DNA from 3 places in the Amycolatopsis sp. NPDC024027 genome. Region 3 is predicted to be linked to each of the others. Evidence: riboswitches for the same ligand, from Rfam matches in the RefSeq annotation. Region 3 holds a riboswitch; each other region holds the start of a gene.
The links. A riboswitch is a leader RNA that binds a small molecule or an ion and turns the genes downstream of it on or off. The one in region 3 is predicted to bind S-adenosylmethionine.
Positions count from the first base shown of each region.

Region 1: linked by a shared signal. The riboswitch ahead of AB0F52_RS27995 (aminotransferase class V-fold PLP-dependent enzyme) and the one ahead of thrC (threonine synthase) in region 3 are both predicted to bind S-adenosylmethionine.
Region 2: linked by a shared signal. The riboswitch ahead of AB0F52_RS01105 (ATP-binding cassette domain-containing protein) and the one ahead of thrC (threonine synthase) in region 3 are both predicted to bind S-adenosylmethionine.

Region 1 is NZ_JBEZYY010000012.1:188,396-197,832, forward strand. It holds gene AB0F52_RS27975 (RluA family pseudouridine synthase) at 1-169, opposite strand, end outside; gene lspA (signal peptidase II) at 166-783, opposite strand; gene AB0F52_RS27985 (hypothetical protein) at 861-1,472, opposite strand; gene AB0F52_RS27990 (hypothetical protein) at 1,477-2,076, opposite strand; gene AB0F52_RS27995 (aminotransferase class V-fold PLP-dependent enzyme) at 2,094-3,437, opposite strand; SAM riboswitch class IV at 3,477-3,591, opposite strand; gene AB0F52_RS28000 (potassium/proton antiporter) at 3,771-5,249, opposite strand; gene AB0F52_RS28005 (metalloregulator ArsR/SmtB family transcription factor) at 5,347-6,102, opposite strand; gene AB0F52_RS28010 (penicillin-binding transpeptidase domain-containing protein) at 6,167-7,792, opposite strand; gene ileS (isoleucine--tRNA ligase) at 7,876-9,437, opposite strand, start outside.
Region 2 is NZ_JBEZYY010000001.1:234,936-244,372, reverse strand. It holds gene AB0F52_RS01120 (TatD family hydrolase) at 1-384, shown strand, start outside; gene AB0F52_RS01115 (transglycosylase family protein) at 674-2,101, shown strand; gene rsmA (16S rRNA (adenine(1518)-N(6)/adenine(1519)-N(6))-dimethyltransferase RsmA) at 2,328-3,164, shown strand; SAM riboswitch class I at 3,301-3,391, shown strand; gene AB0F52_RS01105 (ATP-binding cassette domain-containing protein) at 3,599-4,612, shown strand; gene AB0F52_RS01100 (4-(cytidine 5'-diphospho)-2-C-methyl-D-erythritol kinase) at 4,739-5,701, shown strand; gene AB0F52_RS01095 (ASCH domain-containing protein) at 5,698-6,105, shown strand; gene AB0F52_RS01090 (ABC-F family ATP-binding cassette domain-containing protein) at 6,110-7,876, shown strand; gene AB0F52_RS01085 (fatty acyl-AMP ligase) at 8,217-9,437, shown strand, end outside.
Region 3 is NZ_JBEZYY010000014.1:145,069-154,505, reverse strand. It holds gene AB0F52_RS30820 (ComEC/Rec2 family competence protein) at 1-1,024, shown strand, start outside; gene thrC (threonine synthase) at 1,240-2,505, opposite strand; SAM riboswitch class I at 2,519-2,652, opposite strand; gene holA (DNA polymerase III subunit delta) at 2,800-3,780, shown strand; gene rpsT (30S ribosomal protein S20) at 4,087-4,347, opposite strand; gene AB0F52_RS30800 (DMT family transporter) at 4,713-5,576, shown strand; gene AB0F52_RS30795 (VOC family protein) at 5,600-5,974, shown strand; gene AB0F52_RS30790 (class I SAM-dependent methyltransferase) at 5,971-6,591, opposite strand; gene lepA (translation elongation factor 4) at 6,707-8,548, shown strand; gene AB0F52_RS30780 (Uma2 family endonuclease) at 8,699-9,268, shown strand; gene AB0F52_RS30775 (hypothetical protein) at 9,280-9,437, opposite strand, start outside.

The DNA of each region.
Region 1 (9,437 bases), on a different contig from region 3:
CGCCGGAAAGCCGGTCGGACTTGCCTGCCGGACGGCCGTCGAGCAGCACGTCCCCGGATTCGGCGAGCTCGGCGACGACCGTGCGCGACAGTCCGAGCAGCTTGGCGAGGCCGGCGTCGACCCGCATCCCGTCGAGCCCGTCGGGCACCGGGAGCATCCGCGAGCTCACGCCTGTTCCTCCTGCTGCTCCGGTGCTTCGGCCTTCTTCTTGTCCTTGGCCGGCTTGTCCTTGGTCGACGTGCCGTCGTAGTCCTTGCCCAGCAGCGACAGCAGCACGATCAGGGCGCCGCCGACGCAGATCGCGGAGTCGGCGATGTTGAAGATCGCGAAGCCCTTGCCGTTCGGGGCGAACGCCGAGATGAAGTCGACGACGTGGCCCTGCAGCCCGCCGGGCGCGCGGAAGATGCGGTCGGTCAGGTTGCCGGTGGCGCCGGCGAGCACGAGGCCGAGGCCGATCGCCCAGCCGATCGACCGCAGCCGCCGCGACAGCCAGACGATCGCGATGACGACGGCGAGCGCGACCAGGGCGAGCACCCACGTCATGCCGGTGGCCATCGAAAACGCGGCACCGGGGTTGCGGATGACCTGCAGGTAGATCAGCCCGCCGAGGACCTTGACCGGCTCCTTGCCCTCCAGGTTGGCCACGACCAGGTTCTTCGTCACCAGGTCGATCGCCCAGAACACGACGGCGACCGCGAAGACCCAGCCGACCCGCCGCTTGGGCAGCAGCGGCTTCGCCGGGACCTCCGGGTTCTCGGGCGCGTCCGCGGCGGGATCGGGCACCGCGTCGGCGGGCGCGGCGGTGTCGGGTTCGGAGTGGCTGGGCTCGGTGCTCACCGGTCCATTGTCCACGGCGCTGGTCAGGCCGTGTCGGGCCCGTCCGGCCGCGGGCGCAGGAGGACGGCGAAGGCAGCCGCGAACAGCACGCCCGCCGCGGCGAGCGCGCCGGCCACCGGGGGCAGGAACACGGTCGCGACCAGCGCGAACACCCCGGCTACGGCCAGCAGGAACCGGCTGCGCTCGTGGGCGGCCAGCAGCACCAGGCCCAGCGTCGCCAGCAGAGCGCCGCGGACGTCGCCGCCGAGCCGGAGCTGGAGGGCGCCGGCCAGGTCGAGCAGCGGGACGGCGGCCAGCGCCCCGAGCGTGCCGAGCAGGAACCGGCCGGGGCGCGGGGGCCGCAGCTCCCGCCAGTACCAGGCGGCCACGGCCAGCACCACGCAGGCGAGACCCGCGAGCCAGCCGAGCTTCGTCGCGGGCGTGGGGTCGGCCGAGAACGCGATGGCCCGCACCTCGTTTCCGGCCGGACGGCCGGGGCCGCCGACTCCGCCGGTCCCGAGGCCGTACCAGCCTGGGGACAGCTGGTACCCCTGGCCGGCTTCGATACCGTCCGGGACCGTCTCGACGGCCACCATCACCAGCAGCGCGAACCCCAGCGCGGCCAACGGGAACCAGGACCGCCGTGAACTCCCCATCGCGTCAGCGTATCGAGCTCGGGTTTCCCCGCAGCAGCGCGATGAAGGCGGCGGCGAGCAGGATCACCGCCGAGATCAGCACGCCCGCCATGTCCGCCGAGAGCACCACGACGACCAGGGCGAACGCGACCACGGTGACCAGGAGGAGCAGGCTGCGCTCGTAGGCGGCGAGCACCAGCAGGCCGAGCGTGGCCAGCAGCGGGCCGCGCAGCCCCTCGTCGAGCCGGAACTGCCGGGTCCCGACCAGGTCGAGCAGCGGGACGGCGAGCAGCGCGGCGACCGTGCCGAGGACGAACCGCCCGGTGCGGACGGGCCGCAGGGCCAGCGCGTACCAGACGGCTGTCCCGGCGAGCACCACGCCGAGCGCGACCAGCCACGCGGGCCCGGCCGGCAGGCCGCTTTCCACCCGGCGGAAATCGTCCAGGGGCAACGGATACGCCTGGCTGTGCTCGGTCACGCCGGGCGGGACCGAGTACGGTCCGATGAGGAGGTTCGCGGACTCGCTTTCGGCCCGGCTGCGGCGGGCCACCAGCTGCACCGCCGCCAGGCCGATCTGGGCGAACCCCAGCAGTGCCAGCGGAAACCAGAAACGCCCTCTCCCCATCGGCCCAGGTTAGCTGCTCAGCAGAAGGGCGGCAGCTCCCGCGGGTCGCCCACCGGCGCCCAGCGGCCGTCCACCTTCGCGTATTCCCAGCGTGCTCCGCGGGCGACGATCTGCCGCAGCGCCAGGAGCACGCGGTCGACGTGTTCCTCCGTGCTGCCGAGGCCGAGGCTCACGCGGACCGCCTGCTGCCCGTCGCCGCCGGCGACGCCGATCAGCCGCTTGGCCGCGATGTGGGCGCAGAAGGCGCCGTCGCGGACGCCGATGCCGTACTCGGCGGACAGCACCGCGGCGAGCCAGCCGGGGTCGAAGCCGTCGACGACGAAGCTGACCGTGCCGACCCGGTCGACCGGCGCGTCGAACAACCGCAGCTCGGCGCAGCCCGGGATGGCCTCGAGGCCCTTGCGCAGCCGGGCGAGCAGGGCCTGTTCGTGGTTTTCGATCGCGGCCCAGTTTTCACCGAGGGTCTCGCACGCGACACCGAGCGCGTACACGCCGACCGTGTTGGGCGAACCGGCTTCGTGGCGCTCCGGGCCGGTGTTCCAGACGACGGCGTCCTCGGTGACGAGCTTGGTCGCGCCGCCGCCGGCGAGGTACGGCCGGGCCGCGCGCAGCCAGTCGGCGCGGCCGATCAGCGCACCCGCGCCGAAGGGCGCGTACAGCTTGTGGCCGGACAGGGCGATGTAGTCGACGTCCAGTTCCTTGAGCGAGATCCGGCGGTGCGGGGCGAGCTGGGCGGCGTCGAGCGCGATGCGAGCGCCGTGTTTCCGTGCCACGGCGGAGATTTCGGCCACCGGGAGCAGTTCACCGGTCACATTGGACGCTCCGGTGACGACGACCAGCCGCGGTCCCTGCGGGGCGGCCGCGAGTGCTTCGTCCACAGCGGACACCGCGGCGAGACGGGTGCGCGGGGTCGGGATCCGCCGGACGTTCGGTCCCGGCCACGGCAGCAGCGCGGCGTGGTGCTCGGTGTCGAAGACGATCACCGTGGTGTGCCGCGGCAGGCTGCGGGCGAGGAGGTTGAAGGAGTCGGTGGTGTTGCGGGTGAAGACGACGGTGTCGGTCCGCCGGGCGTCGACGAAGCGGCGCAGGACGTCACGGGTGCGCTCGTAGAGCTTGGTGGAGACCTGCGACGCGAAGCCGGCCCCGCGGTGGACGCTCGCGTACCAGGGCAGGAACTCGTCGACGGCGCCGCGGACGGCCTCGAGGCACGGGGCGCTCGCGGCGTGGTCGAGGTTGGCGTAGCCGATGTCCCCGCCGGTCACCAGCGGCACCCGCAGCGCCGCCCCCGCGACGGCGGGGATGGCGCGGGCTTCGGGGCTTGCGGGGCTTTCGAGCGGGGTGCGGTCGATGGCGAGAGTCATCGGGGTGCCTCCTCGGCGATCCGGGGGACCCCGGCGAGGGGCCCGCGCTTGCCCGTCGCACGGCGCGACCGGCCCGGTCTTCACCCGGGGCACCCCACCGCGGTAGGAGGGTTGCCGGCCAGCAAGCCGGGGCTTCGCGCTGGCACTCATGACCTGAACCAGAAGGTAACCGAGAACGCGGCCGGTGGCCAACCCCTGCCTCACATTCTGAGACGCCGCTCACAGACAGTGAGCACGCACGGCCGCGGCGCCCGGAAATCCGGGCGAACGTGACGCCGTCCCCGTCGCGGCCGCGTCCGGTTCAGCCCCGCCGACGGCACGGCCGCGTTTCCGTCAGCGGCCGGATTCGCCCTTCCAGCGAGCCAGGCGCCCGGCCCGGTCGACGGCGCGCAGCCGGCGTTCGGCGTCGTCGCGGACGGCGCTCGTCGTGACGACCAGCAGCTGGTCGTTCTCCTGCAGCCGGCTGGTCTTCTGCGGTGTGAAGCCCGCGCCGTCGCGCACCACCAGGCTGATCGTCGCCCCGATCGGCAGCCGCAGCTCGGACAGGTACACGCCGTGCAGCTTCGATCCCGGCTGGATCCGGACCTGCAGCAGTTCGGCACCCAGCTCGTCCAGTGGCGCGGAGTCGACCTCCACCTCGTGCGGCTCGGACTTCTTGGCCAGCCCGAGCCGGCGCGCGAGCGGGCCGAGCGTCGCGCCCTGCACCAACGTCAACACGACGACCAGCACGAACACCGCGTCGACCAGCCGCTGCGCGCCCGGCAGGCCCTGCGACAGCGGGATCATCGCGAGCACGATCGGCACGGCGCCGCGCAGCCCGGCCCACGACAGGAACGCCTGTTCCCGCCACGGCAGCCGGAACGGCAGCATCGCCAGGACGACCGAGACCGGCCGCGCCAGCAGCAGCACGACCGCGCCCGCGACCAGGCCCGGCACGATCGCGTCGAGCAGCCGGCCCGGCGACGCGAACAGCCCGAGCAGCACGAACAGCCCGATCTGCGCCAGCCAGCCCAGGCCCTCGGCGAACGACAGCGTGTCCGAGCGGTGCGGCAGCCGCGAATTGCCGAGCACCAGCGCGGCGACGTAGGTGGCGAGCAGCCCGGACGCGTGCAGCAGCTGCCCGGACGAGTACGCGACGACGCACACCGCGACCGTGGCGAGCGGGTAGAGGCCCGTCGCCGGCAGCGCGGCCCGGCGCAGCGCGTGGCCGCCGAGCCAGCCGAAGGCCAGCCCGATGGCCAGGCCCGCCGCCAGCTCGTAGACCGCCAGCAGCGGCAGCGTCCAGTCCACAGTGGTGCCTTCGGCCAGCACCACGACGGCGATGTAGGCCGGCGCGTCGTTGATGCCCGACTCGAGTTCGAGCGCGCCGGTGAGCCGTTTGCCGATCCCCGCCGTGCGCAGCACCGAGAACACCGCGGCCGCGTCGGTCGAGGCGAGCACCGCGCCCCACAGCAGCGCCAGCCGCCAGTCCAGGCCCAGCAGCCAGTGCAGCGCCGCGCCGGTGACCGCGATGCTCACCACCACGGACACTGTGGACAGTGCGATTCCGCGGCCCAGCGCGGGTTTCACCGCCGACCACCGGGTGGTCAGCCCGCCTTCGGCGAGGATCATGACGAGCGCGGCGAGGCCGAGCGACTGGGTGAGTCCGGGGTTGTCGAACCGGATGCCGAAGCCGGCTTCGCCCAGCACGACGCCGATCCCCAGGTACAGCAGCAGCGAGGGCAGGCCGAGCCGGATCGACACGCGCACGGCCAGCACCGAGGCGAGGAGCACGACACCGCCGACGCCGAGCAGCACGGGAAGCTGGTCCATGCCCGCCTCCTCCCGAGTGCCGTGGGGCCCTCAGAATAGTGAAGCGCGGGGGTTAACTCGTTCGTGTACCGCTGCCCGGCGCCGGGCACCCGGTGTGTTAAGGCGCCGCGGCACCACCGAGCGCGTCGAGATCGACACCGAGAGCGGCGAACGGCTCCCCCGCCGCGGGCAGCACCTTGACCGCGCGGTGGCCGTCCCTGGCCACCCAGCCGGCGTCGACCGCCCGGTCGAGCAACGCCGCGGGCAGGGCACCGGCGAGGTGGTCGCGGCGCTCCGTCCAATCCAGACAGTCACGCAGCAGCGGCCGCCGCCCGGCGGCGACCGGCACGCCGAGGTTCGCCAGCACCGTCCGCCCGCGCGGGGTCAGGGCTAGGCCGTCGGCGGTGTCGACCAGGCCGGTGGCGAGCATGCCTTCGCGCAGCGCCACGCCGAGCTCGCCGGCGAGGTGGTCGTAGCAGGTCCGCGCGAACCCGAGCCGCCGCGCCCGCAGCGAGGACTTCAGGCCGGTGACGGGCCGGTACCCGGCAGTTTTTCGGGGGCTCCGGGTGGCGGAGCCCCCGGCCCGGGGCGGAGCCCCGGATGCCACGGCGTGCTGGGCCAGGTGCTCGATCAGCTCGGCCACGCGCGGGTCGGCGATCCGGACGTAGCTGGCCCGCCCCTGCTTGGCCCGGACGACGAAGCCGGCACCGGCCAGCCGGGTGACGTGCTCACTGGCCGTCGAGAGGGCGATCCCGGCCGCCTTCGCGAGCTCGCCGACGGTCCAGGCGCGCCCGTCCAGCAGTACGAGGCACATGGTGGCCCGGCTCGGGTCGGCGAGCACCGCGGCCACCTCGGCCAGCGCGATCGTCTCCATGCCCCCACGCTACGGCCCCGACCCGTCGGCCACGGCCGAACCATCGCCCCCGGCCGGAGACGGGTCAGAGGGGTTTGAGGAACTTGGCGGCGACCTGGACGGCCGGGCCCGAGTCGTTCGAGTTCTCCAGGACCACCGCGAAGGCGATGGTGCCGCGGTAGCCCACGAACCAGCCCGTGGCCTGCTTGCCGTCGCCGAACTGGGCGGTGCCGGTCTTGCCGAAGACGTTGCCCGCCGCCGCGGCGGCCCGGCCGGTGCCGCTGGTGACCACCGCGCGCATCATCTTCCGCACCTCGCCGAGCACCGACGCCGGCGGCGGCGAATAGCCCTTGACGACCTTGGTCTCGACGTCGTGCCACAGCCGCGGCGTGATCGCCTTGCCGGAGGCGACCGTGGCGGCCATCAGCGTGCCGCCGAGGGCGCTGGCCTGGATGCGGCCCTGGCCGAACCCGTCCTCGACCTGCTCGTCCTTGCTCGCCGCGGGCTCGACCTTCCCCAGCTCCGTCTTGAGCCCGGGGATCTCGTAGTCGGCGTTGAGGCCGAGTTCGTCGGCCGCCTTCTTCAGCCCGTCCGCGGGCAGGCCGAGCGCGAGCTGGCCGAACGTCGTGTTGCAGGAGCGCGCGAACGCCGTCTGCAGGTTGGTCGCGCCCAGCTCGAAGCCCTCGTTCTTGACCGTCCGCGTGCCGATCGTCGCGACGCCCGGGCAGTCGACCGGCGACGTCGCGGTGAGCCCGCTCTGCTGGACCGCCGCCACCGACGTCGCGATCTTGAACGACGACCCCGGCTCGTACAGGCCGTTGAGCGCCTTCGGCGAGTTCCCGGCGGCGGCGTTCTGCGCGACGGCGAGGATGTCGCCCGAACCCGTGTCGAGGGCGACGAGCATCGCCGACCCCTGGTAGCCGTCCACCGCGGCCTGGGCGGCGTTCTGCGCGTCCAGGCTCAGGCTCGCCACGAGTGGCTTCGCCCCTTCGGCCGACGCCTTCCCGAACAGCGTCTCGACGCTCTTGCCGCCGCCATCGACGCGCTCGACGGCGAATCCCCCGCCGGCCGCGGCGGTGACCTGCCCGGTGAGCGCCGAGCGCAGCAGCGGGGCCGGGTTGCCGTCCACCGGCCGCACGCCGCCGGGCCCGCTGATGACCAGCGGCTTGCCGTCGCGGTCGGCGACCGCGGTGGTGTCCTGCGCGGCGGTGCTGATCACCAGCCGCTGGCCCGCCTCCAGCTTCGGGTGCAGCAGCGACGGCGCCCAGTGGACCAGCCACTTCCCACCGTTCTGCGCGAGCTGGAACGGCACGTCGTAGGTCCACGTCTTGCCCGGCTTCAGCACCCACGAGAGGCTGAACGTCCCGTCCGTCTGCTTCGCGCCGGCCGCAGCCGGCTGCAGGGCGCCCAGCTTGGCGGTGACCGACGACGGGGTCAGCGCGTTCCGCGTGGCCCGCAACGCCACCGCGGCCGCCGCGTTGTCGTCGGTCAGCCGGGCCGCCGCGTCGGGGTTGTTCTCGGAAAAGTCCTGCAGGTACTCGGTGATCGCCGAGTTCGGGTCGTGCGCGCCCGGGCTCTCCACCGTGGTCGCGCCCGCGGCGGCCTCCGGCGTCGAACCCCCGCTGTTCAGCACGAAGAACGCGGCCACCAGCACCACGACGACCAGCAGCGCGCCACCGATCAGGATGCCGCGTCTCTTACCGGGATTCACCTTCGACGTACCCCTCCCCCAAGGTGCCGCCCCGGATCCGGGGTGGCCGGTCGAGTCTGCACCCTACCGGCCACCCGCGGCAATCATGCTTTCGCCACCGCCACGGTGACCTTCGTGCCGTCGCCGACCGTGCCGGCGAAGCCCTCGGCCACCGGGCCGTGGGTCACCGACGTCGCCAGCGTCTCCGAGGCCAGGAACTCCTCGTGCGTCCGGGCCGCGGCCACGACGTCGGCGGGCGCGTCGATGGTCAGCGCGATCCGGTCGGCGACGTCGAGCCCGGCGTCCCGGCGGGCCTGCTGCACGACCCGGACCAGGTCGCGGACCAGGCCCTCGGCCGCCAGCTCCGGCGTCACCTCGGTGTCGACCAGGACCAGCCCGGACCCGCCGGGCAGCTCCGCCGCCGCGCCGCCGCCCTTGGCGACCAGCCGGCGTTCGAACTCGCCCTCCTGCAGGGCGATCCCGGCCGCGACCACGGCGCCGCCCTGGAACGACCAGTCCCCCGCCTTGACGGCCTTGATCACCGTCTGGACGTCCTTGCCCAGGCGCGGGCCGGCGGCGCGGGCGTTCACCGCGACCTCGAACCCGCCGTGCGCGGCGACGTCGGTGGTCAGCTCGACCGCCTTGACGTTCACCTCGTCCCGCAGGATGTCGGCGAAGGCGCCCATCGTCTCGGCATCGTCGGCCGCCACGACCAGCGACGACAGCGGCAGCCGCACGCGCAGCTTGTTGGCCTTCCGCAGCGACAGCGCCGAGGACGCCACCTGCCGCACCCGGTCCATCGCCGTCACCAGCGCCGCGTCCGCGGGCAGGTCGTTCGCGTTCGGCCAGTCGGTCAGGTGCACCGAACGGCCGCCGGTGAGCCCGCGCCAGACGACCTCGGTGGTCAGCGGCAGCAGCGGCGCCGCGACCCGCGAAGTCACCTCCAGCACGGTGTGCAGCGTGTCGATCGCGTCCTTGTCGCCCGCCCAGAAGCGGTCGCGCGAGCGGCGCACGTACCAGTTCGTCAGGACCTCGAGGAAGTCCCGGACGGTCTGGCACGCGCCCGCGACGTCGTAGTGGTCCATCGCGTACTCGACGTCGGTGACCAGCTCGTGCGTCTTCGCCAGGACGTACCGGTCGAGCACGTTCGGCGAGTCCGTGCGCCACTGGCCTTCGACGCCTTCCGCGTTCGCGTACAGCGCGAGGAAGTAGTACGAGTTCCACAGCGGCAGCACGGCCTGGCGGACGGCGTCGCGGATGCCCTTGTCGGTGACGACGAGGTTGCCGCCGCGCAGGATCGGGCTCGCCATCAGGTACCAGCGCATGGCGTCGGAGCCGTCGCGCTCGAGCACCTCGTTGACGTCCGGGTAGTTGCGCAGCGACTTGGACATCTTCGCGCCGTCGGAGCCCAGCACGATGCCGTGCGCGACGCAGGTTCGGAACGCCGGCCGGTCGAACAGCGCCGTGGCCAGCACGTGCAGCAGGTAGAACCAGCCGCGGGTCTGCCCGATGTACTCGACGATGAAGTCGCTCGGGTAGTGGTGCTCGAACCACTCGGCGTTCTCGAACGGGTAGTGCACCTGGGCGTACGGCATCGAGCCCGAGTCGAACCAGACGTCGAGGACGTCCGGGACGCGGCGCATCGTCGACCGGCCGGTCGGGTCGT
Region 2 (9,437 bases), on a different contig from region 3:
CACGACGACGTGCTGCGCATCTTGGCCGAAGAGGGCGCGCCGAATGCCGTAATCTTCCATTGTTTTTCCGGGGACGCGGAAATGGCCCGCAAGTGCGTCGACGCGGGATATGTCCTTTCCTTCGCGGGCACCGTCACGTTCAAGAACGCGAAAGGCCTCCACGCGGCGGCCCGGCTCTGCCCGCCCGGGCAGTACCTGGTCGAGACCGACGCGCCGTTTCTGACCCCCCACCCGTTCCGTGGGCGGCCGAACGAGCCGTTCGGCGCCGCCTACACCGTCCGTCACCTCGCGGCGCTCAGGGGCGAAGCTGTCCACGAAGTCGCCGAATCGGTCCGGACCACCGCCGAGCGCGTCTACCGACTCCCCAGTGTCACAACGGGTTGAACGCATTGCGACAACAGGGTTCCCCGTTCGGCCACCTGATGGAGTGACTCAGATCACGACACTCCGGGGGGTGTTTGCGGAACCTGCCGCGACCCGTTACTGTCCCGTGATCGTGCCGGTCGGTACTGCACCATGCAGTTGCCGGCTGTTACGCCCACAGTCACGTCAGTGCACGTCGGGGAAGCGGAACCAGGAGCGGTACGGCCTGGAACCGTGACGATGGCGCCGGCTGAGGGCCCAGACGTAAAGGTGCCGCCCCGAACGGCGCCTTGGGAAAGGGAACGACCCGGTGACAGGTAGCAGACAGGCTGGAGCGCGCTCCGCGGCCGTCCTCGAGCGCGATTTCGAGAACACTGCGTACGGCCAGCTCGACTTCTCCGACGACCCGAACATCACGCAGCAGGACATCCTCGCCGCGCTCGGCCCGGACGCCGACGCGATGATGGCCGAGATCGACGTCGACGTCGACGAGCTGATCCGGCTCATCAACGCCGAGACGACGTACCTGCCGCCGATCGTCATCCCGGACGGGCTCGACGAGGACCGGACCATGTCCCCGCAGGCCAAACGGGCCTCGCTGGACGAGGGTCTGCGCGAGACCACCAAGATCTGGAAGCGCCGGTTCCTCAAGGGCGCCGTCCTCAGCGTCATGATCAGCGTCGCCGGCGGCGGCGCGGCCGCGCTGGCGATGAACAAGAGCATCACCGTCGACGTCGACGGCCACCAGCAGACCGTGCACTCCTTCGGCGGCACCGTCGGCGAGGTGCTCGAGGACGCGGGCCTGTCCGTCGGCGCGCACGACTCGCTTTCCCCGTCGCCGCAGGCCGAGGTCGGCGACGGCGGTGTCATCAAGCTCGAGCGCGGCCGCCAGCTGAAGATGATCGTCGACGGCGCGGAGCACACCTCCTGGGTCCGCGCGACCCACCTCGGCGACGCGCTGTCCCAGCTGGGCATGACCGGCATGGACAAGCCCGGCACGTGGATGTCGATGCCGAAGGACGGCGAGCTGCCCCTGCAGGGCGCGACCGTCGAGATCAAGACGCTGAAGAACATCACCCTGTTCGACGGTGCCAACGCGCCGAAGCAGGTGAAGACGACCGCGGTCACGACGAAGGAGTTCCTGGGCGAGTACAAGCTCACCCTGGGCCCCGAGGACCAGGCCGAGGGTGGCCTGGACGTCAAGCTGACCGACGGCGCCGAGGTGCACCTCAGCCGCACCGGCGTCTCGACGGTGACCCAGAAGGAGTCCATCGACCCGCCCGAGCAGAAGGTCGACGACCCGGACCTCGCCAAGGGCAAGACCTCGGTCGAGGACCCCGGCACGCCGGGCGAGAAGATGGTGACCTACAAGGTCACGCAGAAGAACGGCAAAGAGGTCTCTCGCGAGAGCATCTCCGAGAAGGTCATCACCCAGCCGAAGCCGAAGATCATCCACGTCGGCTCCAAGCAGGCCCCGACCCCGGAGATCGGCGACGGTTCCGCGTGGGACCGCATCGCGCAGTGCGAGTCGGGTGGCAACTGGGCCATCAACACCGGCAACGGCTACTACGGCGGCCTCCAGTTCGACAAGCGCACGTGGGACGCCTACGGCGGCGACGAGTACGCCGCGCTGCCGAACCAGGCCTCGCGTGAGCAGCAGATCGCGGTCGCGGAGAAGGTCAAGGCCGGCCGCGGCGGCAGCTACAGCGCCTGGCCGGTCTGCGGCAAGAAGGCCTGACGCTCCACTTCCCGGAACGGCCCCCGTCCACCTCGGACGGGGGCCGTTCCGCGTGCGCCAAGAGGCCTCACCCGTGACTGGGGAGGCATCTCACGTGTCCAGGGAGGCATCTCGCCGATGCCCCTCCAATCACGTGAGATGCCCCTCCAGACACGCGAGATGCCCCTCCCGTCACGCGAGTTCCGCCGCCGATCACGCGAGTTTCGGCTTCAAGTAGGCTCGTCCGGTGGTTGAACTGCTGGGACCTGCCGAGATCCGCGGGCTGGCGGCCGAACTCGACGTGCGGCCGACGAAGAAGCTCGGGCAGAACTTCGTGCACGATCCCAACACCGTCCGCCGGATCGTCGAGCTGGCGGACATCGCCCCCGGCGACGTCGTCCTCGAGGTCGGGCCCGGGCTCGGGTCGCTGACCCTCGGGCTGCTCGCCACCGGCGCCCACGTCGTCGCCGTCGAGATCGATCCCAAGCTCGCCGAGCGGCTGCCCAAGACCGTCGCCGAGCGGGGGCCCGACGCGGCCGGACGGCTCACCGTCATCGGTGCCGACGCCCTGCGCATCACCCGCGAGCAGCTGCCCGCGCCGACCGCCCTCGTCGCCAACCTGCCCTACAACGTCGCCGTGCCGGTCGTGCTGCACCTGCTGGCCGAGGTGCCCTCGCTCCGGAAGGGCCTCGTCATGGTGCAGACCGAGGTCGCCGACCGGATGGCCGCCGGCCCCGGCAGCCGGATCTACGGCGTGCCCAGCGTCAAGCTGGCCTGGTATGGCTCCGCGCGCAAGGTCGCCGCCGTGCCGCGCTCGGTGTTCTGGCCCGTGCCGAACGTCGATTCCGCGCTCGTCGCCTTCGAACGCGGCGACACGACGGCGTCCGAAGACCGGGAGCTGCTCTTCGGCCTGGTGGACGCCGCCTTCTCACAACGCAGGAAGACGCTGCGGGCCGCGCTCGCGGGCTGGGCGGGTTCGGCCGAACGCGCCGGCGAGCTGCTGACGGCCGCCGGGATCGACCCCCGGACCCGCGGCGAGCAGCTCGGCGTGCACGACTTCGCCCGGATCGCCGCCGCGCGTTAGCCGCTCCACAGTGGAAGCGGTGAAAGGCGTGAAAATACGCCCGCGCCGCCCGTGATCCCGCGATTCGGACACCTCCACTCGTGTGATCTGGGCCAACAGGCTTGCGTTCGCTCCTCGGGATCGGTTTTACTCAGTACGTCCATCCCGAGCGACTGAGAGACCTGGCTCGCCGAAGTCGCAGCAACCACCCTCCACAGGGCAGGTGCTACCGCCAGGACCGATGGAGGCCGTTTTCGATGAAGAGGGTAGCTCGCCCCCTGCTCCTGACCAGGCGTCGCGTAGTCGACGAAGGCCGCCGCTCCGTGACCGCATGTCGACGCTCCAACTGAGCTTGTCGTAGCCGGTCCACCTCTTCTTCATGCACCGTCCGAACAGGACGGAACTTGCCTGCGGCCGGGTGCCGCCACGCGTGCACCCCGTTTTCTGGAGCCTTCGTGATCACCGTCGAAAACCTGTCCAAAACCTTTGCCACCAACGGAAACTCCGTCGTCGCGCTCCGGGACGTGAGCGTCGACGTCCAGGCCGGCTCGCTCTTCGGCGTGGTCGGTCCCGCCGGGTCCGGCAAGTCCGTCCTCGCCCGCTGCATCGCGCTGCAGGAGCGCCCCGACCGCGGCGTCGTCCGCCTCGACGGCCTCAACACCGGCACCCTCGACGGCCGCCGCCTCCGCGAGATCCGCCGTCAGCTCGGTGTCGTTTCGACGAAACCGGAGCTGATCGCCGAGCGCACCATCGCCGGCAACATCGCCTCCCCGCTCGAGCAGCTCGGCGTCGACGGCCCGCAGCGCCGCAGCCGGGTCGGCTCGCTGCTCGACCTCGTCGGCCTGACCCCGCGCGCCGCGCAGCGTCCAGGCGAACTGTCCGCCGGTCAGCTCCGCCGCGTCGCGGTCGCGAAGGCCCTGGCGGCGGCGCCCGCCGTGCTGCTCGCCGACGACCCGACCGCCGGCGTCGACCCGGAGGAGGCCGGCGCGGTGCTCGCCGTCCTCGACCGGGCGCGCTCCGAGCTGGGCGTCACCGTCGTCGTCACGACGCCGGACGCGGGCGTGGTCCGCCGGGTCTGCGACGACGTCGCGGTGCTGGAGGACGGCACGGTCGTCGAGCGCGGCACGGTCCTCGACCTGATCTCAAACCCGGCCAGCCGCACCGCGCAGGCGCTGCTGCCGGCCATCGAGACCGTCCGCGCGCAGGCGGCGCGCTACGACCGCTCGGCCGACGTCGTGCTGGTCGGCTTCGCCTCGGTCGGCGCGCTGCTGCCCGAGGCCGCGGGCCGCTTCGACGTCGAGTTCGCCACCATCGGCGGCGGCCTGACCCGCATCGGCGACACCCCGGTCGGCCGCTTCCGCCTCGGCGTCCGCGGCGAGCGGGCCGACGCGGCACTGGCGTGGGTCGCCGAGCGCGGCGGCCACGTGACGTACACCGCCCGCGGCCCGCAGGGTGTCGCAGCTGCCTGACTGACCGGGTTTTCGGGGGTTCCGGGTGGCGGAGCCCCCGGCCCGGGGCGAAGCCACGGCTGTCACAGCAACGCCCCGATGCGCAGGTCGCATCGGGGCGTTTTCGCGGGCACGTAGGCTGGTCGGGTGCTCGCCGTAGTTCCGCCCCCAGTCACCGTCCGGGTCCCGGCCAAGGTGAACCTGCACCTGTCGGTCGACGACCTGCGTGAAGACGGTTACCACGAGCTGGTGACCGTGTTCCAGGCGCTGTCGCTGACCGACGAGGTGACCGTCGCGGTCACCGAAGAGCCCGGCATCGAGGTCTACGGCGAGGGGGAGGGCTCGGTCCCGACCGGTCCCGAGAACCTGGCCTGGCGGGCCGTCGAAGCGCTGGCCGGGCACGTCGGCCGCACCGGGGAACCGAAGGTCCGGGTGGTGCTGCGCAAGGGCATCCCGATGGCCGGCGGGATGGCGGGCGGCAGCGCCGACGCGGCGGCGACGCTCGTCGGGCTGGCGAGCCTCTGGAACCTCGACGTCACCCGCGACGAGCTGGCCGAAATCGCCGCCGGGCTGGGCAGCGACGTCCCGTTCGCGCTCTACGGCGGCACCGCGCTGGGCACCGGCCGCGGTGAGCAGCTGGTCCCGGTGCTGTCGCGGCACACGTTCCACTGGGTGCTGGCTTTCGACGCAGAGGGGCTGTCGACGCCGAAGGTGTTCGGCGAACTGGACCGCCTGCGCGCGGCGGGCAACCCGCCCCGGATCGGCTCGCACACGCCGGTCGTCGAGGCGCTGGCCTCCGGCGACCCCCGCCAGCTGGCCCTGCTGCTGGGCAACGACCTGCAGGCGGCCGCGGTCTCGCTGCGCCCCGGCCTGCGCCGCACGCTCCGGGCGGGGGTCAACGCGGGCGCGCTCGCGGGCACGGTGTCCGGCTCCGGTCCGACGTGCGCGTTCCTCTGCGAAGACGCGCAGTCGGCGGTGGAGGTCGCGGCCGAGCTGTCGGGCGCCGGCGTGTGCCGGACGGTCCGCGTGGCCCACGGCCCGGTCCCCGGTGCCCGCGTGGTCGGCGGGGACGACGCGCCGCGCCCGGCGCCGCCGCGGGTGCACGCGTGAAGCACGCCGAGTTCGCGTTCCCCGGTCCGCTGCGCGACAAGCTGGTCGCGGCGATCCTGCGTGGGGAGAAGACCTCGACCACCGGCCTGGTCGCCGAATACGAGAAGTACGGCGAAGAACTGCCCGTCGTCGGCGAGCGCGAGCTGATGATCGACTCGGCGGGCGTCGGGGTCGCGATCCTCGAGACCACCGAGGTGCGCGTGTTGCCACTGTCTGAAGTGGACTTGCAGCACGCGCTCGACGAGGGCGAAGGCGACAAGAGCGTCGCCGAGTGGCGAGCCGGCCACACGCAGTACTGGCAGAGCGCCGAAATGCGGGCCGTGCTGGAAGATCCGGAATTCACCGTGGACGACACGACCATGGTCGTGGCGTCCCGATTCGTTGTCGTGGAGAGGATCGGCTGAACGGATGGCCAACCTGGTCAATCTCGAGTCGGTGAGCAAGTCCTACGGGGTGAAGCCACTGCTGGACGGCGTCTCCCTCGGCGTCGCGGCCGGGCAGCGCATCGGCGTCGTCGGCCTCAACGGCGGCGGCAAGACCACCCTGCTGGAAGTCCTTTCCGGACTCGCCGAGCCAGATTCCGGGCGGGTGAGCCATGTCGGCGGCCTGCGGATGGCCGTCGTCACCCAGCGGACGGAGTTGCCGGACGGCAGCAGCGTCGGCGAGGTCGTGCTCGAACGCTACGGTGCCGAGCACGAATGGGCGGCCGACGCGCGCGTCCGGTCCATTGTGGACGGGTTGGGCATCACCGCGATCGGGCTCGACACGCCGACCACGAACCTCTCCGGTGGCGAGCGGCGCCGGGTTTCGCTGGCGGCCGCGCTGACCGGTGAGCTCGACCTCGTCGTGCTCGACGAACCGACCAACCACTTGGACGTCGAAGGTGTCCAGTGGCTCGCCGACCACTTGCTCACGCGCCGGATCGCGGTCGTGGTCGTCACGCACGACCGGTGGTTCCTCGACACCGTCGCCACCCTGACGTGGGAGGTCGCGAACGGCCGCGTCGAGCAGTACGAAGGCGGCTACGCCGACTGGATCTTCGCGCGCGCCGAGCGCGCCCGGCTGGCCGCGACGGCCGAGGAGAAGCGGCAGAACCTGGCCCGCAAGGAGCTGGCGTGGCTGCGCCGCGGCCCGCAAGCGCGCTCGTCGAAGCCGCGTTACCGCATCGAGGCGGCCGAAGCGCTGATCGCCGACGTCCCGCCGCCGCGTGACTCCGTCGAACTGCAGGCGTTCGCGAAGCGGCGGCTCGGGAAGACCGTGCTGGAGCTGGAAGACACGACGTACCGGGTCGGCGAGCGGACGTTGCTCGACCACGTCACCTGGCGGATCGGCCCGGGCGACCGGATCGGCCTGGTCGGCGTCAACGGCTCGGGCAAGACGTCGCTGCTGAAGCTGCTCGGCGGGGACGTCGAGGGCTCGACCGGCCGCCGGATCGAGGGCAAGACGGTCGCGCTCGCGCACCTGCGCCAGGAGCTCGACGACCTGCCCGGCGACCTGCGCGTGCTGCAGGCGATCGAGCAGGTGGCCGGGCGGGTGGTGTTCGGCAAGCAGGAGATGACGGCGTCGCAGCTGGGCGAGAAGCTCGGCTTCCCGGCGGCCCGCCAGTGGACCCCGGTCGCGGACCTCTCCGGTGGCGAGCGGCGCCGGCTCCAGCTGTGCCGGCTGCTGATGGCCGAGCCGAACGTGCTGCTGCTCGACGAGCCGACGAACGACCTGGACATCGACACGCTGCAGCAGCTGGAAGACCTCCTCGACGGCTGGCCGGGCACGATGGTCGTGGTGTCCCACGACCGCTACCTGGTGGAGCGGGTGTGCGACACGATCGTCGCGTTGTTCGGCGACGGCCGGATCACCCACCTCCCGGGCGGCATCGACGAGTACCTCAACCGCCGCGCCCTGGACAAGGAACCGGCGGCCGCGTCGGCTCCGACGGCGGCCAAGGCCGAGGCGAAGAAGTCGGCGGCGGACCTGCGCGCGGCGCAGAAGGAGCTCGGCCGGCTGGAGCGCAAGCTCGACCAGCTGCACGCCAAGGAGGAGAAGCTCCACGCATCACTGCTGGAGGCGGCGACGGACCCGGCCAAGCTGATGGAGCTCAACGCGACGCTGAAGGGTGTCCAGGGCGAAATCGAGGACGTCGAGGGGCGCTGGCTGGAGACGTCCGAACTGCTGGAGTGACGCCGGGCTGATCGGGCCGAGCCCTGGCGTGTGGCCGCTCGGACGGATCGCGGTGGCGGGCCCGCCGCACCGCGCAAGTCGGCCCTCGCGCGGACGCCGTGTGGCTCGACCACCCACGGGCTCCTGATGGCGGCTCGCCGCCCGCCACGCCGCCGCGCCGCTTCGGCCGTGGTTCGGGAATCGCCGCGGCGAACGTCGGCGGCCCCGCCGGACCGGACAAGTCGACCCAGGCCTCGTGGCCAGCCGGCTGCGAGCGCAGCGCCAGGTGGACAGGTGGCCGCGTGAGCCTCTTTCCGCTTTGCGCGGCGGGCGTTGACACCGAGACAGTAATGTTCCAGCCATGAGCAGGTTCGTGGACACGCTCGTCGCCACCGCGACGAAGCGGGGGCAGCAGCGCGGCATGGTCACCGGGGAGCCGAAGGAGCCGGTCCGGCGGACCTGGGCCGAGGTGCACGCCGAAGCGCGGCGGATCGCCGGTGGGCTGGTGGCCGGGGGGTTCGAGCGCGGGGGTGCCGTGGCCGTGCTGGCCGCCGCGCCGGTGCTGATCGCGCCCACCGTGCAGGCCGTCTGGCTGGCCGGGGGCAGCGTCACCATGCTGCACCAGCCGACCCCGCGCACCGATCTCGCCGAGTGGGCCGAGGACACCGTGCGGGTGCTCGGCATGATCGGCTCCGACCTCGTGCTGCTGGGCGAACCCTTCGACCAGCTGGCGCCCGTTCTGGAGCAGAAGGGCATCGGGTTCAAGCTCGTCACCGAGCTCGCCGCCGCCGAGCCGCTGGCGGACGTCGTCACCACCGACGAGGGCGACACCGCGCTGCTGCAGCTCACCAGCGGCTCGACCGCCGACCCGAAGGCCGTGCGGATCACCTACGGGAACCTGTACTCGAACGTCAAGGCCATGGTCGAGCGCGCGGAGTTCGACTTCGACGTCGACGTGATGGTGTCCTGGCTGCCGACGTTCCACGACATGGGGATGGTCGGCTTCCTGACCGTGCCGATGACCTTCGGCGTCGAGCTGGTCAAGATCACGCCGGTCGAGTTCCTCTCCGGGCCGCTGATCTGGCCGGAGCTCATCACGAAGTACCAGGGCACCACGACGGCGGCCCCGAACTTCGCGTACGCCATCGTCGGGCGCCGGATGGCCCGCGTCGACGAGGACGACGCCTACGACCTCTCGACGCTGCGCATCGCGCTGAACGGCGCCGAGCCCGTCGACGAGACCGCCGTCCAGACCTTCGTGGACGCCGGAGCCCGGTTCAAGATGCCGGCGGAGTGCGTCTTCCCGGCCTACGGCATGGCGGAAGCGACGCTCGCCGTGTCGTTCGCGCCGCTGTTCACCGGCCTCACCCTCGACGTCGTCGAGGCCGACGCGCTGGAGGCGGACAACCGCGCGGTGCCCGTCCCCGAAGGCGACCCGCGGCGCGGCACCGAGGGCGTCCGGTCGTTCGCGCTGCTCGGCCGGCCCCTCGACGGGCTGGAAGCGGAGATCGTCGACGACGCGGGTTCGCGGCTGGGCGAGCGTCAGGTCGGCGAGATCCGGCTGCGCGGCGAGGCCGTGACA
Region 3 (9,437 bases):
CGATCCGGAGGCCCGGTGGCTGATCACCGTCGCCCGGCACGGCGCGCGGGCGCCGGAGGCGGTCATCGCCTGGCCCGGTGGCTGGGTGGGTGGCCTCCTGGCCGCTGCCGTCCTCGTGGTGCTGGTGCTCGCGCTCCGGCACCGGCGGGTGCGCGTGCTGGTGGCGGTGCTCGTCGCCGGCGCGCTGCTGGTGTTCGTGCCGGTCCGGGTGCTGGCGCCGGCGTGGCCGCCGCGGAACTGGGCGATGGTCGAATGCGACGTCGGTCAGGGTGACGCGGTCGTGCTGGCGACGGCCGAACCGGGACGGGCGGTCGTGGTGGATGCCGGGCCCGAGCCCGGACCGGTCGACGAGTGCCTGCACCGGCTGGCGGTCGACCGGATCCCGCTGCTGGTGCTGAGCCACCTGCACGCCGACCACATCGGCGGCCTCGCTTCGGTCTTCGAGGGCCGTGCGGTCGGCGCGATCGCCGTCGGGCCGGGGCGGTCGCCGGGGTGGGCGTGGCGCCAGGTGGCCGCCGAGGCCACCCGGCGGGCGGTGCCGCTGGTGGAGCTGACCCCGGGCGAGCGGCTGGACTGGCCGGGCCTGGCGCTCGACGTCCTGGGCCCGCGTTACGTACCCGCCCGCTCGGACGGGCCGCAGGACGGCACGACGATCAACAACAGCTCGGTGGTGCTCCGAGCGGAGACCACGGCGGGCCGGGTCCTGCTGACCGGCGACGTCGAACTGGCCGCGCAAGCGGACCTGCTGGCCGACATCGGAGATCTGAAGGCGGAGGTGTTGAAGGTGCCGCACCACGGAAGCCGCTACTCACTGCCCTCGTTCCTCGCGGCGGTGGCCCCACGGGTGGCCTTGGTCAGCGTGGGCGCGGGAAACACGTACGGGCACCCCAGCAAGTCCACAATGGACACCCTGACGGCCCTCGGCGCACGAGTGACCCGCACGGACGTGGACGGCGACACGGCGGTGGTCACCGGAACAGCGATAGCCCGCCGTGGCGAGCCCCGCGGCCCGCCTCGCCGGTGATGGCCGGGGCGGGGAAGGGTGCCGTGGGCCGGTGACTCTTGCCGGAGAGGTGCCGTGGGCCGGTGACTCACGCCGGGGAGGCGACACGTGGTTCGAGCGCCCGGGGAGACAAGGTGCGCCGCCGGGCCGGCGAGCTTGAGCCCGGGGGAGGCGACACGTGGCCGTGCCCCTCCGCCGAGCGCCGGGGCGGGCCGAGTGGCCGCCCCGGCCGGAGCTCAGTAGCCGAGGGCCTTGTTCACGGCCGCGGCCGAGGGCGGCAGGGTTGCCTTGGGACCCACGTGGTTCTCGATCGCGTCGAGGGTCTTGAGGCCGTCGCCGGTGATGAGGAGCACCGTCTCGGCGTCCGGGTCCAGCTTGCCCGTCTCGACCAGCTTCTTCGCCGTGGCGACGGTGACCCCGCCGGCCGTCTCGGTGAAGATGCCTTCGGTGCGGGCCAGCAGGCGGATGCCCTCGACGACCTCTTCGTCCGAGACGTCCTCGATCGCGCCGCCGGTGCGGTTGACGATGTCGAGCACGTACGGGCCGTCGGCCGGGTTGCCGATCGCCAGCGAGCGGGCGATCGTGTCCGGCTTCACCGGCTGGACCACGTCGTGGCCCTCGCGGAACGCGGCCGAGACCGGCGAGCAGCCGGTGGCCTGCGCGCCGAAGACCTTGTACGGGCTGGCGTCCACGAGACCGAGCTGCCCCAGCTCACGGAAACCCTTGTCCACCTTGGTCAGCTGCGAACCGGAGGCGATCGGCACGACGATCTGCGGCGGGATGCGCCAGCCGAGCTGCTCGGCGACCTCGAAGGCCAGCGTCTTCGAGCCCTCCGAGTAGTACGGCCGGACGTTCACGTTGACGAACGCCCACTTCGGGTGCTCGCCGGCGAGCTCGGTGGCGAGGCGGTTGACGTCGTCGTAGTTGCCGTCGATGGCGATGAGGTCGCCGTCGTACACCGCGGTGGTGAGGATCTTGGCGCGCTCGAGGCTCTTGGGGATCAGCACGACCGACCGCCAGCCGGCGCGGGCCGCGGCGGCGGCCGTCGCGTTGGCCAGGTTGCCGGTCGAGGGACACGCGAGCACCTCGAACCCGAACTCGCGGGCCGCGGCCAGCGCGACGGCGACGACGCGGTCCTTGAACGAGTGCGTCGGATTGCCGGTGTCGTCCTTGACCCACACGCGCTTGAGGCCGAGTTCCTTGGCGAGGCGGTCGGCGCGGACCAGCCGCGTCGCGCCCGGCTCGGTGTTCGGGATCTCTTCGACGTTGGACGGAACGGGAAGGAGTTTCTTGTAGCGCCAGATGTTCTTGGGGCCGGCCTCGATGTCTTCGCGGCGGACGCGGCCGAAGTCGTACGCGACCTCGAGCGGCGAGAAGTCTTCGGCGGAGACGAACTCCGGAGCGAGCGGCTGCCGGTGGCCCTCTTCCTTCGACACCAGTTCGACGGCGGGTCCGAGATCCGGGGTCTTCGTGGTGGAGGTCGTGCCGAGGGTGGCGGTCATCGCGAGGTTCCTTTCCTCATCTGCCCCGCCGAAGCGGGCCGGAATTGGCACCGTGGTCGTCAGCTATCCCGCGATCGCGGGATGACAGGCTGTACGCCGGTTGCCGGGGCTTCGTCGGGCCGTTCCCTCTGCCCCTCTGGATGAGCGGTATTCAATTGTCGGTGCGCGCACGCCGGATCCTCCGGGGCGGGCTGCCTCGGCTACACCGTACGACATCGCGCTCGGGACGTGCCACGGTGGCCGCTCGACATCACCGGAGCGGGGGCATCCGAGCGCAAGTGAGAGGATTCCCGGGTGACCGCGCAAGCCACCGCCCCGGCCCCGCTGCACCTGGTGCTGGGTGAGGAAGAACTGCTGATCGAGCGGGCCGTCCGCGAGACGCTCGCCGCCGCGCGCGCGATGGACGCGACCGCCGAGCTGACCCGGGCCCGGGTGTCCGATCTCACAGCGCCCGAGCTGGCCGAACTGGTCAGCCCGTCGCTGTTCAGCGAAGGCCGGGTGATCGTCCTGGAGTCGGCGCAGGACATCTCCCAGGAGCTGGCCGACGCCGTCGCGGCCTACCTGAAGGACCCGGCCGACGGGGTCGTGCTCGTCGTCGTGCACACCGGCGGCGGCCGCAGCAAGGCGGGCAAGACGCTCCCGGCGGCGCTGAAGAAGGCCGGCGCCGAGGTCACCGAGTGCCCGAAGCTGACCAAGCCGGCCGAGCGGGAGCAGTTCGTGCGCCACGAGGTGCGCCGGGTGGGCGGCAAGATCGACCCGGCGGGGGTCGCCGCCCTGCTCGACGCCGTGGGCTCCGACCTGCGGGAACTCTCTTCGGCGGCGACGCAGCTGGTCGCGGACACGGGCGGCACCGTCGACGCCGACGCGGTTCGTCGCTACCACCGCGGCCGGGCCGATGTCACCGGCTTCGCGGTCGCGGAGAAGGCGGTCAGCGGCGATCGCGCGGCGGCGCTGGAGTCGCTGCGCTGGGCGATGCAGCTTGGTGTCCCGCACGTGCTGGTCGCCGACGCGCTGGCCGACGCGGTCCGCACGATCGCCCGGGTCTCCGGCGCCGGCCGGGGCAACCCGAACCAGCTGGCGGGCGAGCTGGGCATGCCGCCGTGGAAGATCCGCAAGGCGCAGGGTCAGTCCCGGGGCTGGAACCCCGACGGCCTCGCGACGGCGATGCGCGTGGTCGCGCGGCTGAACGCCGAGGTCAAGGGCGTGGCGGCGGACCCTGGCTACGCGCTGGAGCGCGCGGTCCTCCAGGTGGCGGCGGCCAAGGGCGACCGCTGACCGCAGCGGCTCCGGACACGAAGAACCCAGACGCGAAGAGCTCCAGGCGCGAGGAGCCCGGCTCGAGAGCCCAGGTGCGAAGAGCCCGGACCTGAGGAGCCCGGACACGAGAGCCGGACCCGAGGAGCCCAGGCGCGAGAGCCGGACCCGAGGAACCCGGACACGAGGACGAGGAGCCCAGGCGCGAGGTGCCCGGACCTGAACAGCCCGGACCTGAAGAGCCGGAAGCGAGAAGTCCGGGCGCAAAAGGCCTGGACATGAAGAAGGCCCCGGCCGAAGCCGGGGCCTTCCCAGAAATCAACCAGCTCAGAGCGCGTTGACGCGCTTCGCCAGCGCCGACTTCTTGTTGGCGGCCTGGTTGGCGTGGATGACGCCCTTCGAGACGGCCTTGTCCAGCTTCTGGGCGGCGTCGCGCTGCAGCTCGGCGGCCTTGGCCTTGTCGCCGGCCTCGGCGGCTTCGCGGACCTTGCGGATCGCGGTCTTCACCGAGGACCGGATCGCCTGGTTGCGCTGACGCGCCTTCTCGTTCGTCGTGATGCGCTTGATCTGCGACTTGATGTTGGCCATAGGGCAACTCCTGTTTCACTCGGTGAGATTCGCCGCCGCGCTGAAGTGGCCCCGCTCGATGAGCAGGTTTCCTCCATGACGGAATGCCGCACGGGCAGCGAGCGATCACTCTAACAGCCGGGCCGCCGGCGCCCGGAGCCGGGAGTACCGTGGGCGACGGCAGTGCCTAGGGTTCCGTCGCCGGTCCGAGCAACCCGCACCACCCGCACCACGCACCACACGCACCACACAGCATCACCCAACCAGGACCGGTGGGTCTGGTCCGAGCGGCACCATCGGCGGGCCCGGACGGCCGGTCGTTCATCTGACGGGGCAAAAGCCTGGAGGACCGGCTGTTCGCGCGCGCGAACAGCCGAAGGGGTCCCGTGAACGCCACCGCCTTGTCCCTCGTCCTCGTCGCCGCCGTCGTGCACGCCGCGTGGAACCTCGCGGCCAAGCGGGTCTCCTCCGGGGGCACCCAGTTCGTCTGGCTCTACTACACGGCCGGCGCCGTCTTGCTGCTTCCCGTCACGATCGTGCTGCTCGTCGTCGAAGACCACCGTCCACAGTGGAGCTGGCTGCTCGCCGCCGCGGTCACCGCCGTCCTGCACATCGCCTACGGGGTCGTGCTGCAGCGCGGGTACCGCGTCGGCGACCTCTCCGTCGTCTACCCCGTCGCGCGGGGCACCGGGCCGCTGCTTTCGGTGCTGGCCGCCGTCCTGGTGCTCGGGGAACGGCCCGGTCCGCTCGGCCTGCTCGGCGCGTTCCTGGTCGTCGCCGGGGTGCTGGTGATCAGCACCGGCCGGAAGGGCGGTGACTCCCGCGCCGTGAAAGCGGGGATCCTCTACGGGCTGCTGACCGGGGCCGTCATCGCCGGCTACACGCTCTGGGACGCGCACTCGGTGACCGGCATCGGCGTGCCGCCGGTCGTCTACTTCGGCCTGGGCTCGGTCCTGCAGAGCGTGCTGCTCGTACCCGGCGCCCTGGCCGATCGTGCCGAAGTGACGCGGATCTGGCGGGACCAGCGCCGCGAGGTCCTGCTCGTCGCGGTCCTGTCGCCGATCGCCTACATCCTCGTGCTGTTCGCCCTCACCATGGCGCCGGTCAGCCTGGTCGCGCCCGCCCGGGAGCTGAGCATCGTGCTCGGCGGCCTCGCCGCGTGGCTGGTCCTGGGCGAGCGTGACGCCGTGCGGCGGCTGGCCGGGTCGGTGATCGTGCTGTCCGGCATCGCCGCGATTGCGGCCGCCTGAGCCCGTCCGGTAGGCATGGTCGGATGGAGATCCTGAAGAGCCGGCTGCTGATCCGCCCGCGGGACGTCGCCGCGTCCACGGCGTTCTACCGCGACACCCTCGGCCTGGCCGTCGAGCGGGAATTCCCGGGTGGCACCGTGTTCTTCCTCGGCCACGGCTCCCTGGAGGTCTCCGGTGCGGGCGAGACGGGCTCGTCGCCCGATCTGGTGCTCTGGCTGCAGGTCCGGGACCTCGCCGGCACCCTGGCCGAGCTGAAGGGCAACGGCCTGGAGCCGGTGCGCGACGCGCGGCGCGAGCCGTGGGGCCTCGACGAGGCCTGGATCGCCGATCCGGACGGCACGCGGATCGTGCTGGTCGAGGTGCCCGAGGGACACCCGATCCGCACGGACACCCGCTAGGCGGGCTTGACGGCGCGCAGCTGCGCGGCGAGCGCGGCGAACCCGGGCGGCTCCCAGGTCCAGGTCTGCAGGTCGGCGAAGCCCGCGGCGGCGGCTTCGTCGGCCAGGACGTGCCTGCTCACGGGCAGCCACTTCTCGTGCGCGGACAGCAGCAGCCGGCCGCCGGGGCGCAGCACCCGGAACAGCTCGGCGAACCCGGCGGCGCGGTCTTCCCACAGCATGACGTTGTTCACGCTCAGCACGACGTCGACGGAGCCGCCGGGCTCGCCGGTGTGCGCCGCCGATCCTTCGCGCAGCTCGGCGCGGTCGCCGCAGCGCTCGTGGCACAGCGTGAGCATCTCGGGGGAGGGGTCGACGCCGACAGCGCGCCCGGCCAGGCGGGCGGCGGCTTCCAGGCCGACGCCGGGGCCGGGGCCGACGATCAGGACGGTCTCGTCGGGCTCGATCTTCGCCAGGTCGACGACTCGGTGTTCGGTGGCGGCGTTGCCGCGGGCCATGACCCAGCCGCCGAGGCGGCCGAGCGTGCCGGTGGGGTGACCGAACGTCCGGTCGAGGACGCGGGCGAAGCCGCTGGTCTCCGGCTGGGGAGGGGGTGCCGGCTGGTGCGGAGTACTCATACTTCGAGGGCACCACGGATCGCGAAACCCCGCATCGGGGATGACCCCCAACCGCACCCGGAGGGCCATGGGACCATAGAGGTGGCCATCCCCGACTTTCCGAGGACTCATTCGAGTGACGACGTTCGCCGACACGACCTTCACGCCTCCGGAGCTCATCCGGAACTTCTGCATCATCGCGCACATCGACCACGGCAAGTCCACCCTGGCCGACCGCATGCTGCAGCTCACCGGCGTCGTGGAAGAGCGGGCCATGCGCGCTCAGTACCTCGACCGGATGGACATCGAACGCGAGCGCGGCATCACGATCAAGGCGCAGAACGTCCGGCTGCCCTGGAAGGTCGACGGGCAGGACCACGTCCTGCACATGATCGACACCCCCGGCCACGTCGACTTCACCTACGAGGTCTCCCGGGCCCTGGAGGCGTGCGAAGGCGCTGTCCTGCTGGTCGACGCCGCGCAGGGGATCGAGGCCCAGACGCTGGCCAACCTGTACCTCGCGCTGGAGAACAACCTCCAGATCATCCCGGTGCTCAACAAGATCGACCTGCCCTCGGCCGACCCCGACAAGTACGCGGGTGAGCTGGCCCACATCATCGGCTGCGAGCCGGAAGACGTCCTGCGGGTCTCGGCCAAGACCGGCATGGGCGTCGGCGCGCTGCTCGACGAGGTCGTGAAGTCGGTTCCGGCGCCGCAGGGTGACGCCGACGCGCCCGCCCGGGCGATGATCTTCGACTCGGTGTACGACACCTACCGCGGCGTCGTCACCTACATCCGCGTCGTCGACGGCAAGATCACGCCGCGCGAAAAGATCAAGATGATGTCCACCGGCGCCACGCACGAGCTGCTGGAGGTCGGGATCATCTCGCCCGAGCCCAAGCCCAGCAAGGGCCTCGGCGTCGGCGAGGTCGGCTACCTGATCACCGGCGTGAAGGACGTCCGCCAGTCGAAGGTCGGCGACACGGTGACGTCCGAGCGCAACGGCGCCAAGGAAGCGCTGGCGGGCTACCGCGAGCCGAAGCCGATGGTCTACTCGGGCCTGTACCCGGTCGACGGTTCGGACTACCCCGAGCTGCGCGAGGCGCTCGACAAGCTCCAGCTGAACGACGCCGCGCTCGACTACGAGCCGGAGACGTCGGTGGCGCTCGGCTTCGGCTTCCGCTGCGGCTTCCTCGGCCTGCTGCACCTGGAGATCACGCGCGACCGGCTCGAGCGCGAATTCGGCCTCGACCTGATCTCGACGGCACCGAACGTGGTCTACGACGTGGTGCAGGACGACGGCAAGGAAATCCACGTCACCAACCCGTCGGACTGGCCGACGGGGAGCAAGATCGACAAGGTGCTGGAGCCGGTCAGCAAGGTCAGCATCCTGGCGCCGTCGGAATTCATCGGCACGATCATGGAGCTGTGCCAGAACAAGCGCGGTCAGCTGCTCGGCATGGACTACCTGTCCGAGGATCGGGTCGAGCTGCGCTACAACATGCCGCTCGGTGAAATCATCTTCGACTTCTTCGACACGCTGAAGTCGCGTACGCGCGGCTACGCGTCGCTGGACTACGAAGAGGCCGGTACGCAGGCGGCGGATCTGGTCAAGGTGGACATCCTTCTGCAGGGCGAGGGCGTGGACGCGTTCTCCGCGATCGTGCACAAGGACGACGCCTACAACTACGGCAACCGCATGGTGAACCGGCTCCGCGAACTGATCCCGCGGCAGAACTTCGAGGTGCCCATCCAGGCCGCCATCGGCGCCCGGATCATCGCCCGCGAAACGATTCGCGCGATCCGCAAGGACGTGCTCGCGAAATGCTACGGCGGTGACATTTCGCGTAAGCGCAAGCTGCTGGAGAAGCAGAAGGAAGGCAAGAAGCGGATGAAGACCGTCGGCCGGGTCGAGGTTCCGCAGGAGGCCTTCGTCGCCGCACTGTCCACTGAGGACTCCGGCAAGAACAAGAAGTAGGCTGTTCCATTGATGTGACTGTTTCGTTGATGTGACACCGGCGCCCATATTCACGCCACCGCGTGAATATGGGCGCCGAACCCGTGTTCGAGGTGGTTTCTGTCGGTGCTCTCTGGTTTCCTCTGGTGTGAAGAGCGAAAGGAGAGCACCATGACGGTCATGGCAGACATCGAGCTTCCCGCCGATTCGGGCCCCCTGACGGTGCACGACCTCGAGGGGATCCCGTTTGATGGCCGACGTTATGAACTCATCGACGGGGTGCTCATCGTGAGCCCCGCACCGGGTCGAAGACACCAGAAGATCGTGATGAAACTCGCGAGAGTGCTCGAGGACGTGTGCCCGGCAGAGTACGACGTACTCGTCGCGCCGTTCGCGGTGCACTCGGGTGACAAGATCGAGCTTCAGCCGGACGTCCTGGTCGGCTTGGACGAGGACTTCACGGACAAGGATCTCCCCGCGCCACCGGTGCTGGCGGTCGAGGTGCTGTCGCCCAGCACGGCGATCCACGACCTCAACACCAAGAAGGCGGTCTACGAGCGGCTTGGGACGGGCAGCTACTGGGTGATCGACCCGGCGGCGCCCGCGTTGACGGTGTTCGAGCTGGATGCGGACGGTCACTACCAGCAGGTGGCCAAGGCAGCGGGCGACGAGGCGGTCGAGCTCGAGCAACCCTTCCCGGTGCGGATCGTGCCACGGGAGCTGCTGGGCCGGCTCGGCTGACGCGGCGCCGGTCAGTGGGGCCGGATGCGAGGCGTCCCGCGGAGCTGGGCGTGCAGCTGCCGGTGGCGCAGTTCCTTCCGGAGCCGGTCGAGCACGGCGTCGAACAGGGCCGGGGTGAGGATCGCCGTCTGCTCGAACTGTCTCCGCTCGGGCGGTGCCGGCGGCAGCT